3 regions of the Bariatricus sp. HCP28S3_A7 genome follow, and region 2 is predicted to be linked to each of the others. Evidence: riboswitches for the same ligand, from Rfam matches in the RefSeq annotation. Region 2 holds a riboswitch; each other region holds the start of a gene.

Region 1 (6,750 bases), on a different contig from region 2:
CCGGATTATCTGCCGGATAAATATGAGAGTGGAACCATGAATCTGCCCGGAATCATAGGGCTTCATGCGTCACTTGACTATATCCGGGAGCAGGGACTGAAAGCGATTCATGATAAAAAGATGGAACTGACGGAATATTTACTGAACGAAGTCAAAAGGATTCCACAGGTGCGCATTGTAGGAAGAAAAGATGTGCAAGACAGAGTGGCGGTTGTCTCGCTGGATTTCCTGACAATCGATAATGCGGTTGCGGCATTTGAACTGGAACAGGAATGCGGTGTGATGACAAGAGTCGGGCTCCACTGTGCGCCGGCAGCTCATCAGTCTCTCCATACCTTTCCGCAGGGAACGGTCCGATTTGCATTTAGTGCCAGCAATACGTTTTCGGAAATTGATCGTTGTGTAGAAGGTATCCTAAAAATCTTATAAAGTGACACATATAGATGATAACTATATATAGTGATGTGCATTATAAATATCAATGGATAAATCAGGAAATGAAATTGCCTGTACTCCCAAAAAATGATACTCTATAGTTAGAGTTTTATTGAGAAATAATTTTATTAAGGAGGACAAGCAAAATGGCTGATAATCGCAAAATGTGGGAAGAACTGGGGATGAATCTGGAACTGCATGACCAGTTGTGTGCGGTACTTCCACAGGCATTCGGGGATGTGTTTTTATCACAGGAGAACAGACCGGAGGGAATGGATTACTATAACATGGTTGTAGCGGATATTCACGGAATCAGACCGGCGGAACTGATTGAGCATCAGAAAAAGGGCGGGAAAGTATTCGGAACTTTCTGTATCTATGTTCCGGATGAGATTATTTTCGCAGCGGATGCAATTGCAACAGGACTGTGTGGGGGATCTCAGTTCTGGGTACCGGGAGGTGAACGAGTGCTTCCGACCAATACCTGTCCGCTGATCAAAGCATCTGTTGGAGCAAGACTGGATCGTACCTGCCCATTCTTCCGAATCGCAGATATGTATATCGGGGAGACAACCTGCGACGGTAAGAAAAAGGCTTGGGAAATTCTTTCTGAAGACGTTCCGGTATATGTTATGGATCTTCCGCAGATGAAGCGGGCAAAAGATGTCAAAGCATGGGCAGAAGAAATTACGGCTCTGAAAGACAAGGTAGAAGAATTTACCGGAAATAAAGTAACGGCTGAAAAACTGGCTGATAGCATTAAGCTGATCAATAACAAGAGAAAAGCACTCGCAAGACTGTATGAATGCCGTAAGAGCGAGACACTTCCGATCAGCGGTACAGATGCGCTTGTGATTTCCCAGATTGCTTTCTATGATGATCCGGCAAGATTTACTCAGATGACAAATAAGCTCTGTGATGAGCTTGAACAGCGTATCAAAGATGGTGTCAGCGTCGTTCCCGCAGGTACGAAACGTATCATGCTGACTGGAACACCGCTTGCAATTCCGAACTGGAAGCTTCATAATATCGTAGAGACAAGCGGAGCGGTTGTGGTATGTGAAGAAATGTGTACGGGAACACGCTACTTCGAGAACTATGTGGATGAGACAAAAGAAACGCTGGAAGACCAGATCATGGCTCTTTCTGAGCGGTATATGAATATCAACTGTGCTTGCTTCACGCCGAATCACGCAAGAATTGATGACATTTTACGTCTTGCGAAAGAGTACAAGGTTGACGGTATCATTGATGTGAATCTGAAATTCTGTAATCTGTACGATACAGAAGGCTACTTTGTAGAACGTGCGATGAAAGAAGCAGGTATTCCGGTTCTTGGAATTGAGACAGATTATACAGACAGTGATGCACAGCAGCTTCGTACCAGAGTCAGTGCATTTGTGGAAATGCTGAATAATTAAAAAATGTGAGGAACATAGAGCTATGCAGAAAATACAGCATTATGTATTGTTTCCCAATCATGATAATGGAATGCGTCTCTATAAAGAATTAAAAAAACTGGGGGTTTGGGCAGTGATTGCCCCGACCCCCAGAAGTGCGAGTAAATGCTGCGGTATTTCACTAATGGTGAAAGAAGAAGATCTTGAGGTGATCCGGCAGTGTATTCGTGAACATGATATAGAGATCTTGAAAATCACCGAAGTGGAAATGGATTTGAATCCACACAGAGATCAATATTGTTAGAAGAGGTAGGAATATGAATTACGTTGGAATAGATATCGGATCCACAGCATCCAAAGTTGCTGTGATCGGGGATAAGGAGCTTCAATTTGTACTGCCTACAGGATGGAGCAGCAAGGAGACCACCTTACTTATCAAGGAGAAACTTCTTGCAGAAGGAGTGGATGTCATGTCTGATGAGACAAAAGTTGCAGCGACCGGATATGGAAGAATTGCTGTAGATTTTGCAGATTATGTGATTACCGAAATAACATGTCATGCAAGAGGCGGAAGACAGATGGCAGGAGATAATTGTACGATTATTGATGTGGGCGGACAGGATACCAAAGTAATCCTGGTCGAGAACGGAACCGTGCAGGATTTCCTGATGAATGATAAATGTTCCGCCGGGACCGGGAAATTTCTGGAGATTATGGCAAATCGTCTCGGAATCACGCTTCAGGAGCTTTTTGATATGGCTGAAAGCGGAACAGTCTTACCAATCAGTTCTCTTTGCACCGTATTTGCAGAGTCCGAAGTCATCAATTATATCGGTGTCGGGAAAAATCGTGAAGATATTGCGGCGGGGGTCGTTGATTCCGTAGCATCTAAGGTGGCACAGTTGAGCCAGAAGAAGGCACTGTCAGATAAGATTATTCTGACAGGAGGGTTGAGTCACAGTACATATTTTACCAGAATCCTTTCTGCAAAAATCAGAAAGACGGTGGAACCTACTGAAAACGGACGGTATGCCGGCGCGCTGGGGGCAGCACTACTGGCGAAGGAGAAGAAGAATAAATAGTAGCAAAGAAATATAAGTGAGCACAAAGAGCAGGAGCAAGGTGATACTCATCAGTACCCTTGCTCCTGCTTTCCTTTCTGTAAGATATTTCTATTTCCGGAGTCTTTACATTTTTTGCAGTATATGATAAGGTAAGCTTGATAGGTTCAGACAATCACCGGTTGTCTGATTAAAAGGGAAACAGGTGCAAATCCTGTACGAACTCGTCACTGTGATCGGGGAGTGCAAGGCCATTTATGTCACTGAGCAATTGGGAAGGCGGCCTTAGATTAAGATCCGTAAGCCAGGAGACCTGCCTATTGAAAAACGGAGTGGGGAAGGACCCACAGATCACGAGTAACTGGTCGCAACCGATCATAATGGAAATGATACATTCCCGGGCGATGCCTGTATCTGCCGGGAGTGCTGTTTTGTTATGTATTCATTACGCCCTTTTACCATTTTTATGGAAAAGGGCTTTTTTGTCTACGAGATTTTTATCCTGCAGACTTAAAAGCGAATGAGAATATATCGGAAATGGCCAGAAAATGAAGGAGGAGCAGGATGAAGAAAAAACTGGTAACTATTTTACTGGCTGTTTCATTGGTGGGAACCCTGGTTCTGTCAGGATGTTCCGGAAAAAGCGATGAAAATGCGGAAACAACAGTAGAAAACGACAAGGAAGAAAGTACAGAAAACGAGGATCAGAAGGCTGCGGATGAGGTGGCAGCGCTGATTGACGCAATCTATGTACAGCAAAGAACGGATGAGACGGATGAACAGTGTAAGAAAGCGAAAGAAGCCTGGGACGCACTGACAGACGCCCAGAAGGAACTGGTAGAAGGTGAAAATGCAGATCCGGATTACTTTGGAAGAGATACAGGCGATGCATCCAAGGATGATCCGCTGAATCAGGATGATATCGGAGAAAATGAGATTCTTGTTGTCAGCTTCGGAACATCTTTTAATGACAGCCGTGTAGAGGATATTAAAGGAATTGAAGATGCACTTCAGGAAGCGTATCCGGACTGGTCTGTAAGAAGAGCCTTTACCGCGCAGATCATTATCAATCATATTCAGGCAAGAGACGGAGAATGCATTGACAATATGGATCAGGCACTGGAGCGAGCGGTCGCAAACGGCGTAAAGAATCTGGTTGTCCAGCCGACACACCTGATGCATGGCGCAGAGTATGATGAATTGATGGAATCTGTTGAGGCATATGCGGACAAATTTGAGAGTGTAAAAGTTGCAGAACCTCTGCTTGGAGAAGTGGGTGCAGATGCGGAAACTGTCAATGACGATAAGGCAGCAGTTGCTGAGGCAATTACTGCGGAAGCAGTCAGCGAAGCAGGCTATGACAGCCTGGATGCTGCAAAAGAGGATGGTGCTGCTTTTGTGTTCCTGGGACATGGAACTTCTCATACCGCGAAGGTGTCTTACAGCCAGATGCAGGCACAGATGTCTGCCCTTGGATATGAGAACGTGTTTATCGGAACTGTCGAAGGAGAGCCGGAAGAAACTGCATGTGAAGCTGTCATTGAAGCTGTTTCCCAGGCAGGGTATAAAAAAGTAATCCTTCGTCCGCTGATGGTAGTGGCCGGCGATCATGCCAATAATGACATGGCCGGAGACGACGAAGACTCATGGAAGAGTATGTTTGAAGCTTCCGGAGAATTTGAAAGTATAGAAACACAGATTGCTGGTCTTGGAGGAATTGCTAAGATTCAGGAAATTTATATTGCACATACTGCAGCAGTGATCGGTCAGTAATCGCATGAGTCAATAAATAATATAGATCTAATATCTTTTGTTTCGTGGCAATGTATGGAGAGAGGGGCTCCTGCATTGCCACGATTTTTTTGTATGCAAACATGCATTATTGAGAAATGTTTTCATGACTGAGTGAATCATTAGAAGATATATATGATATAATGAATTAGCCATAGCTAACCCCATATTCGTTTATCAGATGGAAATAGAAGGAGGAATGAAAGATAATTGATGGAAATAACACAGAAACGAGAACGGGAAAAAGAAAAGCGAAAACTGAAAAGAGAAAAGGAGTAGTTATGTCAGAGGAAGAGAGATATTTTTTGGAAGTTGTAGATTTAAAGAAAGGATTTGGAAGTGGGGACACCCGCCAGGAAGTATTATGCGGGATGAATTTTTCGGCCGCAAAAGGGGAGTTCTGTGTTCTGCTGGGACCTTCCGGTTCGGGAAAATCCACACTTTTTAATATTATTGGAGGAATCGACAGTGCCGATTTCGGCTATATTTCCATAAACGGTGACAAACTGGAGGATATGGGAGAAAGGGAATTGACACAGTACCGCAGGAAGCATCTGGGATATGTGTTTCAGATGTATAATCTGATCGGCAATTTAAATGTGAAAGAAAATATTGAGGTAGGTGCATATCTGTCGGATCATCCGCTTGATATTGATGATCTGTTACAGACTCTGGGACTCTATGAACACCGTTATAAACTCCCGAACCAGCTCTCCGGCGGGCAGCAGCAGAGAGTTTCTATCGGACGCGCTATTGTGAAGAATCCGGATATCCTGCTTTGCGATGAGCCGACAGGTGCATTGGATTATACGACTTCCAAGGAAATATTGAAGTTGATTGAAGACATCAATCGAAAGTATAAGAATACGGTCATTATGGTTACGCATAATGAAGCTATCAAAAATATGGCAGATCATGTGATCAAGCTGAGAGATGGAAGAGTGCGCCATAATGAGAAAAATACAAATAAAATTTCGGCAGTGGAGCTTGAATGGTAAGGAGTGTGGCAAGTATGAGGGACAGGAAAGTGAAAAATCCGCTTCAAAAGCGCATTCCCAGAGAATTAAAAGGTGACTGGAAAAAATATCTGGTGGTTGCGTTGTTTTTAATCCTTACAATTGGATTTGTTTCAGGGATGTATGTTGCCAATGGGAGCATGATGCAGGCTGCAGTGGATGGTAAAGAAAAGTATTGTCTGGAGGATGGGCACTTTGAACTGAATGAGAAGGCGGATCAGGAGCTGATTCATGCAATCGAAACAGGTGAAAAGGCAGTCCCTGTAACTGTATATGAGAATTTCTATCGGAGTGAGGTGGAAGATCACGATAATGACGGAAAGTCGGATGGCACAATACGGGTGTATGAAAAAACAGAGGATATCAATCTGGCCTGCCTGATGGAAGGAAGTTTCCCGGAAACGGAAGAGGAGATTGCCATTGACCGGATGCATGCAGATAATGCAGGAATTCAGGTTGGAGATACCATTTCCGTCAGTGAGCAGTCCTATCAGGTGACAGGGCTGATTTCCTATGTGAATTATTCTACTCTTCATGAGAAAAGTACAGATCTGATGTTTGATGCACTGAAATTTAATGTGGCGATGGTGACGAAAGATGGCTTTGAACGCCTGTCCGGTTCGTTGCATTATACCTATGCATGGAGATATGAACAGGAACCGATGGATGAGATTGAAGAAAAGAAACAGTCGGACGATTTTATGAGGGCTTTGCTTACCCAGACGGTCATGTGGGATAATGAACTTCAGGATTATTTGCCCCGTTATGCAAACCCGGCAGTCAACTTTGCAACGGATGATATGGGGTCAGATGAAGCGATGGGCGGAGTCCTGCTGGATATCCTGATTGTGATCATTGCATTTATTTTTGCGGTCACCATCAGTAATACCATTGCGAAAGAATCACAGACGATTGGCACCCTGCGGGCATCCGGATATACAAAGGGTGAGCTCGTGCGGCATTATCTGGCAATGCCTGTGCTTGTAACAATGATTGCAGCTGTTGTTGGTAACCTGTTGGGCTATACTGTCTTCAAAGATGTTGTAG
Region 2 (6,750 bases):
CACGGCAAAAGCAGTTTTTAATGTAGACAACTATAAGGAATACCTTTCTCTGCAGTGCGATAGTGCGCTCCGTAATATTGTGCGGCTATATCCTTACGATGTATCTCCGAATGTAGATACCACAGGAGACGGTGTCGCGGATGAAGGAAGCCTTCGCGGTTCCAGCGAAGTGGTTGCGGCAAGAATTAAAGAAGAGATCCAGGGCAGAGTGGAGGAAGCAGGCCTTGCGATCATCGAAGCGCGTATCACTTATCTGGCATATGCTCCGGAGATTGCGGCAGTCATGCTTCAGCGACAGCAGGCTTCTGCGATCATCGATGCGAGAAAAATGATCGTTGACGGAGCCGTGGGCATGGTGGAGATGGCACTTGAAAGGCTGGAAGAGAAGGATACAATAGCATTAGACGATGAAAGAAAAGCTGCGATGGTATCTAATCTGCTGGTTGTGCTTTGTGGAAATCATGATGCACAGCCGATAGTAAATACAGGAAGTCTTTACTAATATGGCAGAAACGAAAAAACAGATACCGCTTCGGGTATCACCAAAACTGTACGATGCCCTCGCAGCCTGGGCTGAAGATGATTTCCGTTCACTGAACGGGCAGATTGAATTTTTACTGACTGAATGTGTGAAGCAGCATCGAAAGGATGGCAAATATATTTCGAAGGAATTGCATGTGCGTCCACAGATCGATCTTCCGGAGAAAGAAGAATAATACATAAAAAGGCGGTGATGAGCCGTCTTTTTATGTTATGTGCAGGAGTTGTCGCCCGGAGTGGTCCGGCCGAAATAGATGAACATGCAGCGATTGAATTTGGAATCGGGGAAAACGAAGAAGCAGGCTTTACATTTCAGGCGGTTTGTGATAAGGTATGTTCGTCAGGTTCAGACAGCATTAGCTGTCTGATTAAAAGGGAAACAGGTGGAAGTCCTGTACGAACTCGTCACTGTAAACGGGGAGTGCAAGGCCAGGAATGTCACTGAGCAATCGGGAAGGCGGCCTTGGATCTGGATCCGTAAGTCAGGAGACCTGCCTGCAAAAAACGGAGTGGGAAGAACCCACAGGCCACGAGTAACTGGTCGCAACCGATAAGAGTCATATTCCACATTCTCATCATCAGGCACCGGTGAAAGACCGGCTGTTTTGGAGAGAGTGCTGTTTGCGTATGTTATTATGAAGTGTGCCTTTTACCGACGATATGGGAAAGGCACCTCTTTTTTGTTGTACGCATTATCGGGAGAACGACATAATAAGAAGGAGGAGATTCAGAATGAAGAAAAGATTACTCACAATTCTACTGGCCGTTTCCGTAATCAGCACATTAACAATAGCAGGATGTTCTGGTGGAAATGGGGAAGAAAAAGAGGAGACCAAAGAAACAGAAGATGATCAGAAAGCAGCGAATGAGGTGGCAGATTTGATAGACGCAATCTATGTTCAGGAAAGAAACGATCAGACGGATGAAGCGTGTAAGGCTGCAAAAGAAGCATGGGATGAACTGACGGATGAGCAGAAGGAACTGGTAGAAGGAGAAAATGCGGACCCGGATTATTTTGGAAAAGATACCGGAGACGCATCCGCCGACGATCCAAGGAACCAGGATGGAATCGGAGAAAATGAACTTCTGGCAGTCAGCTTCGGAACATCTTACAATGACAGCCGCGTGGAAGATATTAAAGGAATAGAAGATGCCCTGCAGGAGGCATATCCTGACTGGTCCGTAAGAAGAGCATTTACATCGCAGATTATCATCAATCACATACAGGCGAGAGACGGAGAATGTATTGACAATATGGATCAGGCTCTGGAGCGTGCAGTGAAAAATAATGTGAAGAATCTGATCGTACAGCCGACCCACTTGATGCATGGAGCAGAATATGATGAACTGGTCAAAGCAGTGGAGCGTTACCAGGACAAATTTGAATCCGTAAAGGTTGCGGAACCGCTTCTGGGTGAAGTGGGAAGCGATGCTTCGGCAATCAATTCAGATAAAGAAGCTGTTGCAAAGGCAGTGACGGCACAGGCTGTTGAAACAGCAGGATATGACAGCCTCGATGCAGCGAAGGAAGATGGTACGGCATTTGTATTTATGGGACATGGCACCTCCCATACGGCAAAAGTTTCCTACAGCCAGATGCAGACACAGATGCAGGTACTCGGCTACGACAATGTATTTATCGGGACCGTCGAAGGGGAACCGGAAGAAACTTCCTGCGAGGCAATTATTGAAGCAGTAAAAAATGCGGGATATAAAAAGGTCATTCTCCGGCCGTTGATGGTTGTGGCGGGGGATCACGCAAATAATGATATGGCCGGAGAGGATGAAGATTCATGGAAGAGTCTGTTTGAGAATTCCGGATTTTTTGAACAAGTGGATGTGCAGATTGCAGGACTTGGTGGAATCGAGGCTATTCAGCAGATTTATGTTGATCACACTGCGGCAGTCATTGATAAATAATGGGAGGATCAGAAGTATGAAGAAGAAAATAGCAGCCATGCTTGGAATGGCAATACTGGCATCCGCGTTGATGCTCGGATGTGGAAAGAAAGAAGAAGCTGCAAAGACAGATACCGAGACACTTACGGAAAATACAGCTCAGAGTGAAGAAGCCGGGGAGGCTGAACTGGAAGACGGAATTTACAGTGCAGAATTCCAAACTGACAGCAGCATGTTTCATGTAAATGAAGCCTGTGACGGAAAAGGAACTCTGACGGTTAAGGATGGTCAGATGACGATTCACATTTCACTTACATCGAAAAATATTGTCAATCTCTATCCGGGACTTGCAGAGGCTGCCGTGAAAGAAGGAGCGGAGCTTCTGATTCCTACCGAAGATACGGTTACCTATAGTGATGGAACGACGGAAGAAGTGAATGGATTTGATGTTCCGGTTCCGGCGTTGGATGAAGAATTTGACCTTGCGCTGATTGGAACGAAAGGAAAATGGTATGATCATAAAGTCAGCGTATCGAATCCGGTTCGGGAAGAATAAAATGTCAGGGTGCTGTTAAGTTACAGCGAAATCGTTGGTGGAACGGAGATCGAACCTGGAAGAAACAAATAATGTGAATAACCGGACGGTACAATTGGCAGGATGAACAAAATTGTAACGTCTGGTTTTTTATTATAAGGGAAAATAATTGATGATTGACAATATTGTTTTCAAAAAAGTGATATACTGGATAAAATAGGTTAATGGAGGGAGAAGAGATGAGAATATATGATATTTCGCAGGAAGTGTTCGGATGCAATGTATTTCCCGGAGATTCGGCTCCTGAAAAAGAGATCTTATCCGTGATAGCAAAGGATTCGCCATGCAATTTATCGGCATTTCGAATGTGTGCCCACAACGGAACACATGTGGATGCTCCATATCATTTTTTCCAGAAAGGAAGAACAATCGACCAGGTAAAACTGGAAAAATTTATCGGAAATGCCTATGTAACAGAACACACTTCTGGGAGCGGAAATTGTGTTGCTGGAAGGAATCTGTCTGGATAGGGTTCCCGAAGGATGCTATTTCCTGAATGCGACACCGATCAATCTGGGAGACGGAGATGGGGCACCTTGCCGGGCGATACTGGTGGAATTGGACTGAGTTATTTTGAAAGAAGATAAGACTCCTGCCACGCGGTAAGTACGTCGAGGTGTATTTGAAAGTTACTTTATAAAAAGAATACGAAATTTACCCATTTTTGGATTTGTGTGTTATAATAATATAAGATTCTAAATATTACAAACAGTGAACAATTAGTATTTTTTATGGAGAGGTATAAAATGGCAAGAAAACAAACTACCAAAACTGCAGTAAAGAAAAGTACACCGGCAAAAGGGACTGCCAAAAAGGCAACGGTTGAAGCTTCTTTGACAACGGAGCCGGGAGAAGAAATCGTGAAAGAAGAGATTGCTAAGGAAACTGAGAAACCGGAAGGGGCAGATGCAGTAAAGGCGGAAGCACCTGAAGAAAAGAAAACTACGAAGAGGGCAGCAGCAAAGAAAACGACTGCGATAAAGAAAACAACGACAAGAAAAACTACCAGAAAAAAAGCAGAACCTGCAGAAAAAGAGGCGGAAGAAGTGAAAGCTGAAGAGCCAAAGGCAGAGGAAGTAAAAGAAGAGAAAACGGAAGAAGTTAAGGCGGAAGCGGTAGTAGAAGTAAAAGAAGAACCGGTAGTAGAAGAAGCACCGGTGGAAGAAACCAAAGAAGAACCGGCAGCAGAAGAAGCACCGGTGGAAGAAACCAAAGAAGAACCGGCAGCAGAAGAAGCACCGGTGGAAGAAACCAAAGAAGAACCGGCAGCAGAAGAAGCACCGGCAGAGGAAACCAAAGAGGAACCGGCAACAGAAGAAGCACCGGCAGAGGAAACCAAAGAAGCACCGGCAGAAGAGGTAAAAGAAGAACCGAAACAGGAGGTATATATGAGTCCAAGAAGAAGTATCGCATTTATCGGTTCAGAATGCTATCCATTCGTGAAGACCGGAGGTTTGGGTGATGTTATGTACGCGCTCCCGAAGGCATTAGTTAAACAGAATTGTGATGTGAAGGTAATTATCCCACTTTACAAATGTATACCGCAGAAATATCAGGAGAAGATGGTATACAAAGGATCCTTCCAGATGAATCTGTGTGCAGACGGCAGATCCTATTATGTAGGTATTATGGAATATGTATGGGATGGAGTTGTGTATGATTTTATTGATAATGAAGAATTTTTCAGCAGTGGAAATCCATATACGAATCTGATTGATGATATTCCGAAATACTGCTATTTCGCCAAGGCAGCACTTGCAGCACTGAATTATCTGAACTGGGTTCCGGATATCATTCATTGTCACGACTGGCAGGCAGCTCTGGTTCCGGTATATCTTAGAACTTTATTCGAAAATACAAAGCTGACTACTGCAAAGACGATCTTAACGATCCATAATCTGCGTTTCCAGGGTATTTACAATATTCCGACGATCCGCTACTGGTCAGGACTTCCGGATTACGTATTTAACAAAGATGCACTGAAAGTAAACTACAACGATGCGAATATGTTAAAAGGAGGACTGGCTTACGCTAATATTATTACAACTGTCAGCAATACATACGCCGGTGAGATTCAGACAGCATACTACGGAGAGAAACTGGATGCGCATCTGAGACATCACTGGAGAAAATTGAGAGGTATCGTCAACGGTATCGATTATGATATCTGGAACACCAGCACAGATTCCAGATTGTATGCAAACTATGACATCACGAATGTATTAGAGAAGAAGAGGGAAAACAAGCGGAAACTGCAGGAAGAGCTGGGACTTGTTCAGGATGACCATAAGTTTGTCATTGGTCTGATTTCGAGATTGACCGATCAGAAGGGACTGGATCTTGTCAATACCATTCTTCGTCAGGTTATGGATGAACATACCCAGTTCGTTGTACTTGGTACCGGAGATGATGTATATGAGAATTCTTTCCGTTATTATGAGAATGCATATAAGGGAAATGTATGCTCCAACATCATGTATGATGAAACAAGAGCTCACAGAATTTATGCGGGTGCAGATGCTTTACTGGTACCTTCGCAGTTTGAACCTTGCGGACTTACCCAGTTAATTGCTATGCATTATGGTACAATTCCAATTGTTCGTGAGACCGGTGGACTGAAGGACACTGTTGAACCATATAACATGTTTACGAATACAGGAAACGGATTTACATTCGACCGTTATGATGCAGGCTTGTTATTGGATGCTATTAACAGAGCAAAGACATTATTCTTTACAAATCGCTGGTGCTGGGATGAGATGGTTCAGAGAGATATGGACAAGAACTTTTCATGGGAGAATTCAGCAAAACAGTATAAGGAGCTGTATCTGGAATTGACAAGATAGTATTGTGATTTCTGATAAAAAATAATGGGATACCGGTGGTATCCCATTATTTTTAGCTGACAATATTGACAAGGAATATTGCACCGCCCAAGATGGTAAGTACAATTCCGGTGGAACGATTGAGTGTTGCTGCACTTGCCTTGTTTGCAAATTTGGCAGCAATGCGTGCCCATAACAGTGTTGAGAGAATACAGAGGATCAGAGGGAGCATTTCCGGCATACCGCCGATCATAAAGTGACTTCCCGCTCCGGTTAATGCTGTAAAGGTCATAATAAATACGCTGGTACCAACAGCGGTTTTTAGTTCGTAACCCAGAACACTGGTCAGGATCAGAAGCATCATCATTCCACCGCCGGCGCCGATGAAACCGCAGATAAAGCCTACGATCATACCACTTAATACCGATTGAACAAATCGTTTTTTCGGACTGACAGATGCCATTTTTTCTTTGGTTGTCATAACCGGCTTCACGATAAATTTGATGCCGACCAGAAGTGTCATACATGTGGAAAAGCTTCCCATGGTTGAATTTGGGACTTTACTTGCCACAAAGCTTCCAACGAACGTGAAGATCAGGACGGTGATCATCATGACAAGACCGTTTTTGATATCCAGATTCTTATTTTTGCCGTAAGTATAAGCACTGACAGCACTGGCAAGGACGTCACTTGCCAGTGCGATTCCAACTGCATCATATGCAGGCATGCCCAGAAATGTAATCAGCATGGGACTTATGACAGCGGCTGCACTCATTCCGGCAAATCCGGTTCCCAGTCCTGCGCCCATTCCTGCAATAAAACAAATGACAATTTTGTAGAGTATTTCCATCGTTAGTGTACCTCCTTGATCCCGAAACGGGCATATTGTCC
Region 3 (6,750 bases), on a different contig from region 2:
TACTGGCAGGAATCGATCGTTGCTTTTGCCTCCTGATATGCCTCATCACGGATACTGCAAAATGGTTCTTCTTCGATCACCTTTGCCGCAAGCCTTTTCGCCACATGATAGTCCACGTCATTGCGGTATAGTATTCCGGCAACAAACGGAATATTTTCTTTCTGCAGTTTCCTGTATACCGGAATGCCTGTTCCGCAGGCGGAGATTACAAAAACACGCGGCTCTCCCTCCGGTCTCGGAAGCTCGACACTTCCAAAGCACGGGTCATAGGATCCGTTGTCGAGTCCGTAGAGTTCCCGGATTACTTCTTCTTTGAATACTTCTTCCGGTTTCCCATAGCAGAAAATCCGGTCACCCCTGACGCAGAGAATCTTATCCGATATTTTCTGTGCCAGATCGATCTCGTGAAGCGACATGACGACCGTGATTTTTTTCTCCTTTGCCAGTTTCCGGAGCATCGACAGAAGTTCGAGTTTATAATGAATATCCAGATAGGAAGTCGGTTCATCCAGGATCAGAACCTCCGGCTCCTGGCAGATCGCACGCGCAAGCATGATCCGCTGTCTCTGCCCGTCACTGATCGCCTGAAAGCTTTGATTTTCAAGCTCACGGACATGCACCGCTTCCATTGCCTCATCTACGATTTCTTTATCTTTCTTCGTGAGGATCCCCAGCCTTCCGGTATACGGATACCGACCGGTTTCCACCACATCGCGGCAGGTCATCAGTTCCGTCTTCATCCGCTCCGTCAGCACCACCGCCATTTTCCTGGCAAGAATAGCATTTTCCATAGCATCGATCCTCTCATCCGCAATGGAGACATTTCCTCCAAGCGTTTTGATCTGTCGGGTGATACTTTTTAAAATGGTCGATTTTCCAGCACCATTTGGACCGATCAGTGTTACGATCTCCCCTTTTTGAATCTCCGTGCAAATATCGCGGATCAGGGGTTTCCCATGATAGCCTACCGTCAGATCCTGCAACTTTACATATGCATTTTCCATCATTCTCTTCCCTTCTGTCTGTGCAGCATCATAAAGATGACGACCGGTGCTCCGAAAATGGAAGTGACCGTACTGATATTGAGTTCCAGCGGTGCAAATGCCATCCGTGCAATAAGATCACACCCCATACAGAACACCGCTCCTCCCAGAAATGTTCCCGGGATCACGATCAGCGGTTTCGCCGTATTCAGCATCCTCTTTACCAGAAACGGAACCGCGATCCCAACAAAAGAAACCGGTCCGGCAAATGCGGTCACACAGCCCGACAGCATACTGGAGAGCAGGATCAGAAGCACACGAAAAACTCGGATATTGACTCCTGCGCTTCTCGCATAGGCTTCGCCAAGCTGGTACGCACCGATTGGCTTGGAATAGAGGAAGGTAATCACAACGGTGACAGCAATCAATACAAAAGCAACCTTCACGTTGCTCCAGCTCATCCCAGAAAAGCTTCCCTGAGACCAGCCGTGCAAATTCACGATATCCGAGTCCTCCGCAAATGTAACCACAAAATCCGTAACCGCCGAACAGATATAGCCGATCATGATTCCGGCCACCAGAAGGGTTGCCATATGATTGATCTTTCTTGACATCAGAAGGATGAATCCGGTCGCAATCAGTGAACCTATAAATGCCGCTATAATGAGCGTATACGAAGAGACTCTGCTGAAGTACTTCAGAAATACGATCATCGTCAGGGCGACCACCATTTTCGCGCCCGAGGAAATGCCAAGCACAAAGGGGCCTGCAATCGGATTGGCAAAAAAAGTCTGAAGCAGGAACCCGGACAGAGAAAGGGCACCTCCGAGAAGGGCTGCCATCAGAACTCTTGGCAGACGAATTTTCCAGATGATACTGTAATTCGCATCCTGCTTTGCCTGTCCGAATAGAATATTCAGAATCTCAGAAACAGAAATATGTACATTTCCCGTATTAATATTCAGCACAATAATCACACAAAATGCAGCCAGAAGTCCGGCAAACACCAGCAAATACCGGATCCGTCTTCTCATCTCTTCCATTCGTACCGGCTTATTCTTCCTTTTCTCCATGGTTCCTCACTTTCTCATATCCTGATATCGTCATGACACTTTATATAAAAATGTCATCTCCTCCGTTTTTCCATCGGTAAGCATCAGATGAATGTCTGTAATCAGATTTCCGACAATGTCTGTCGCCTGATACAGGTACTTTCCGGTACACCACACATTTCCTTCCTGCACCGCTTTAAAATCTGCAAACAGCTCACTTTTCGCCAGAAGATCCTCCATCGATTCCACCGGATTATCGATCGATGAATTGTAGATCAGATAGTCCGCGTCGGCTGCAGATGCAAAGAATTCTTCCATAGAAATGCTGATCGACGCACTGTTATTTTCCGTATTTTCAAGATCATCGAAAACATAACGTCCACCCGCAATCTCGATCATTTTCGGAATGTAATCTTCGGACTTTCTGACCACGACGGTTCCATCGGTACTCACATAGAAAAAGGCGACCGTCTGCTCTGTATTTTCAAAGTCCTTCAGTTCTTCGATTACTTTGGACTGTTCCTTGAAAAATGTCTCTGCCTGTTCTTCTTTGTCCAGCATCGCGGCATAGACCTTGATCCACTCCGTTCTTCCAAGCGGATGCGTCTCATAACTGGACCGGTCGATAAATACCGGAATCTCAAGCATCTCAAGCATCTCCTGCACCTTCGGAGTATGCAGGATCATCGTGGATTCAATAGCCAGATCACATTCCTCATCGATCAGGAGTTCATAATCCGGCTCACTGTATTTTCCGGCATAAAGGATGGCGCCATCTTCCATAGCCTGCACCGCATTTTCAATGTACCAGCCGGATTTTTGTGTCCCGCTCAGGCGAATCGCATCCAATGCATCAAGCGAATCAAATAATGCCATCACCGATGTTGCCGCAAGATAAATACGGTCCAGCGGCTGATGTAAAATCACGATGTCTTCTTCCAGATCCGACGGAATATTCCTGCCCTCCGGAACAAGAAGATAGTCTTCCCCGTCCCGGATCCGGATCAGCTTATATCCATCCTGATAATAATATACCCCGAACCCTTTTGCATAATCAAGTTCCATCGCAGATTCATAAGTAAGTCCCTTGATTTCCATTGGTCCCGGCGTTTCTTTCGCCTCTTCCCGCTGTGGTTCAGATGTCATCTTATTTTCTTCCGTTTCCGGCATCGTTTTCTCTTCCGAACCACATCCCGGAATTCCGAAAATCAGTACCGCAATCAGTATCATACACAGGAACCGTGCTGCTCTCTTTTTCATCGTATCCCTCTTTCCACTTTCGATCCGATCCGCAAAGCACAAATTTCCCATTCAAAAAAGCCCGCTTTTCCTGTACGAAAGCAGACTTCCCCCTGAAATATTCTGCAAATCTATGCTTTCATCGGAAGCTATTCACATTCTTCTCAGCAGGTCTCCTGACTTACAGCTCATCGCCCGGTTATGCCTTCTCGCGCTGGATACGCAATGACTTATCTATAACCTCGCTCCCTGTTTACAGTGGCCGGACCGCTCAGGATTTGCACCTGATTCCCTTTTAACCCGGCAGATCTGAATCATCTGCCCGGCACTGAAAAGCCCAATATAGAACACCCTCACTATAACATATCCCCGCCTGTATGGCAACCGCATTTTTCCCTTGAAATCCTTTCGAAATCCATTGCCTTTTATCCGGTAGATATAATATAATAAGCAGGACACTGTCACTTGTTACCACATAACAAAGGAGAATCGAAAATGAGCATTTTAAATGTTGAACATCTTTCCCACGGCTTCGGTGACCGCGCCATTTTTCATGATGTGTCCTTCCGTCTTCTGAAAGGCGAACACATTGGACTTGTCGGAGCCAACGGAGAAGGGAAATCTACTTTTTTTAATATTGTTACAGGAAAACTCCAGCCGGACGAAGGGAAAATCGAATGGGCAAAAAATGTCCGTGTCGGTTATCTCGATCAGCACACTGTACTTGAAAAGGGCATGACGATCCGCGAAGTGCTGAAATCCGCCTTTTCCTGGCTTTTTGAACTGGAAACGAAGATGAACGAGATCTGTGACCGCCTCGGGGACGTGGATGAAGATACTATGATGACACTTATGGAAGAGCTTGGGACCATCCAGGACACACTGACCATGCACGATTTCTATGTGATCGATGCAAAGGTCGAAGAAGTCGCACGCGCGCTGGGGCTTCTGGATCTTGGACTGGACAAGGATGTCACCGACTTAAGCGGCGGCCAGCGCACCCGTATCCTGCTCGGCAAACTCCTTCTGGAAAAGCCGGACATCCTGCTTCTGGACGAGCCAACCAACTATCTGGACGAAGAACATATCAACTGGCTGAAACGTTATCTCACCGAATATGAAAATGCGTTCGTCCTGATTTCCCATGACATTCCGTTTCTGAATGAAGTGGTGAACATCATTTATCATATGGAAAATCAGGAACTGAACCGCTACGTCGGAGATTATGACAATTTCCAGAAAATCTACGAAGTGAAGAAAGCCCAGCTTGAGGCTGCCTACAAGAAGCAGCAGCAGGAAATCAGTCAACTCAAGGATTTTGTGGCACGCAATAAAGCGCGCGTCTCCACCCGCAACATGGCCATGTCCCGTCAGAAAAAGCTGGATAAGATGGATGTCATAGAGCTCGCCGCCGAGCGTCCGAAGCCGGAATTCCATTTCCGCCTCGGCCGGACACCGGGTAAATACATCTTTGAGACCAAAGATTTCGTCATCGGTTACGACGAACCCCTTTCACGGCCTCTGAACCTCACGCTGGAGCGTGGCCAGAAAATTGCGCTGACCGGTGCAAACGGAATCGGAAAGACTACGCTGATCAAGAGTATTCTCGGTCTGGTTCCTCCGCTTTCCGGTAAATGTGAGCTGGGCGAGAATCTGCTGACCGGCTATTTTGAACAGGAGGCAGGCCACAACAACCGAACCACCTGCATCGATGAGATCTGGGAAGAATTCCCTTCCTACACTCAGTATGAAGTACGCTCCGCGCTCGCCAAATGCGGACTTACGACCAAACACATCGAAAGCCAGATTCGCGTCTTGAGCGGCGGGGAACAGGCAAAAGTGCGCCTGTGCAAGATCCTGAACAAAGAAACCAATGTGCTGATGCTGGACGAACCTACCAATCATCTGGATGTAGATGCCAAGGATTCACTGAAAAAGGCACTTCAGGAATACCGCGGGACCCTGCTCCTCATCTGCCATGAGCCGGAATTCTACCAGGATATTGTAAATGCGGTGTGGGACTGCTCCAAATGGACGACAAAGATTGTGTAATTGTTATTCACACAAAAACAATTTCAGGGGTTGACTGATATTATGTTATCAATCACCCCCTGTTCTTATCCCCGTATCTTCTCTTTAATTCATCAAATACCTCTTCCAGCGCAAGTCCTTCTTCCTCCGGTCTTCCCACCACAACCAGCACAGTCCCGGCCTCCTTTGCAGCCTTAACTTTTTCCGGGAATCCCCCCGCTTTGCCGGACTCTTTCGTGACAAAATATTTTGCATCCACATGCCGGAGCATTGCCAGATTCATTTCCTCCGAAAACGGTCCCTGCATAGCAATCAGATGTTTCCCCTCAAACCCAAGCCGGATACTGTCCTCCACCGCTTTCCCCGTCGACAGAACCCTAGCAAAACATCGCTCTTTATAATTGGGGATGGAAGCATACTTTTCCAGTTCCTTACTTCCCGTCGCAATCAGAATATTCCCCTCCGTTTTCTCCAGATATTCCACCGCCTGCTTCACAGTACTCGTCCAAACGATCTCTCCGGTCTCTACCGTGAATGCCTCTTCACACTCCCTCCGCAGACACCTCAAATACTCCGTCCCCGTATTCTCACATGCTTTACGAATATTCCGTGTCACAAGAACCGCAAACGGATGAGTCGCATCAATCACAAGCTCAACCTTTTCTTTCCTAATAAACGCTTCAATCTGCCCCTCATCCATTCTTCCAACAAAAGTCTGTATATTATCACAATCATCCAGACACGTTTTACCATATTCCGTTGCCACACTTACGAGAGCCTGAACCTTTAATCCCCCAGCAAATTCTGCCAGTTCCCTGCCCTCCGTCGTTCCTGCAAAAATCAAAATCTTCTCCATTTTTTCTCCCTGTCGTTGGGGACGGTTCTTCCCAGTTATTTCCAATGATTCAGTTTCGGAACCACTGCTTCCATATGCGCTCGCACCTGTTCTGCAGGCCAATTCTCATTTGCCAAATGTTCTACACAAAAATCGATCAGCTGTTCTTTACTCGTATACTTGAATTCGCCATCCGAATAGCACCACTTACAGTATTCTTCATTGAAATCGCCATTCGGCTCTTTGCTGATTGTGGAATCGTCAAGCGGCATTCCACAGCATTGGCATATCAACTGTCTCGGTGCACCCAAGAGGGTATTAATTGAAACATCAAATACCCTGGATAACAGTTTTAATGTGTCAGTATTAGGTACAGTCTCACCGTTTTCCCAACGAGACACAGCCTGTCTTGTAACCATTACTTTTTGTGCAAGTTCTTCCTGCGATAGTCCGCTTTTTCTGCGGAGTTCTAAAATAATATCTTTTGTCTCCATTGTTTTATCCTCCATAAGAAAAATATAACAATTTTTTATTTTTCATGCAAGCAACCCGCTGTTGCTGCAGATAAATTGATCTGTTCTGGGAAATGGAATCTGCAATTCTTATATCA

What was found. Region 2 has a riboswitch for cobalamin ahead of ACTNA4_RS03965 (sirohydrochlorin cobaltochelatase). Riboswitches for the same ligand answer to the same signal wherever they lie in the genome.
Region 1: linked by a shared signal. The riboswitch ahead of ACTNA4_RS13955 (sirohydrochlorin cobaltochelatase) and the one ahead of ACTNA4_RS03965 (sirohydrochlorin cobaltochelatase) in region 2 are both predicted to bind cobalamin.
Region 3: linked by a shared signal. The riboswitch ahead of ACTNA4_RS02000 (ABC transporter substrate-binding protein) and the one ahead of ACTNA4_RS03965 (sirohydrochlorin cobaltochelatase) in region 2 are both predicted to bind cobalamin.

Annotation. Positions count from the first base shown of each region.
Region 1 covers NZ_JBQHSG010000030.1:7,951-14,700, forward strand. The annotation lists gene ACTNA4_RS13935 (aminotransferase class V-fold PLP-dependent enzyme) at 1-429, shown strand, start outside; gene ACTNA4_RS13940 (double-cubane-cluster-containing anaerobic reductase) at 582-1,856, shown strand; gene ACTNA4_RS13945 (DUF3343 domain-containing protein) at 1,879-2,139, shown strand; gene ACTNA4_RS13950 (acyl-CoA dehydratase activase) at 2,153-2,917, shown strand; cobalamin riboswitch at 3,043-3,231, shown strand; gene ACTNA4_RS13955 (sirohydrochlorin cobaltochelatase) at 3,461-4,669, shown strand; gene ACTNA4_RS13960 (ABC transporter ATP-binding protein) at 4,969-5,685, shown strand; gene ACTNA4_RS13965 (FtsX-like permease family protein) at 5,700-6,750, shown strand, end outside.
Region 2 covers NZ_JBQHSG010000004.1:51,206-57,955, reverse strand. The annotation lists gene ACTNA4_RS03975 (SPFH domain-containing protein) at 1-502, shown strand, start outside; gene ACTNA4_RS03970 (PTS ascorbate transporter subunit IIC) at 504-716, shown strand; cobalamin riboswitch at 866-1,053, shown strand; gene ACTNA4_RS03965 (sirohydrochlorin cobaltochelatase) at 1,273-2,460, shown strand; gene ACTNA4_RS03960 (hypothetical protein) at 2,477-2,995, shown strand; gene ACTNA4_RS03955 (cyclase family protein) at 3,214-3,504, shown strand; gene ACTNA4_RS03950 (hypothetical protein) at 3,476-3,601, shown strand; gene ACTNA4_RS03945 (glycogen/starch synthase) at 3,781-5,880, shown strand; gene ACTNA4_RS03940 (sulfite exporter TauE/SafE family protein) at 5,933-6,709, opposite strand.
Region 3 covers NZ_JBQHSG010000002.1:134,675-141,424, forward strand. The annotation lists gene ACTNA4_RS01990 (ABC transporter ATP-binding protein) at 1-1,004, opposite strand, end outside; gene ACTNA4_RS01995 (FecCD family ABC transporter permease) at 1,004-2,056, opposite strand; gene ACTNA4_RS02000 (ABC transporter substrate-binding protein) at 2,087-3,295, opposite strand; cobalamin riboswitch at 3,424-3,622, opposite strand; gene ACTNA4_RS02005 (ABC-F family ATP-binding cassette domain-containing protein) at 3,770-5,326, shown strand; gene cobK (precorrin-6A reductase) at 5,379-6,161, opposite strand; gene ACTNA4_RS02015 (zinc ribbon domain-containing protein) at 6,197-6,634, opposite strand.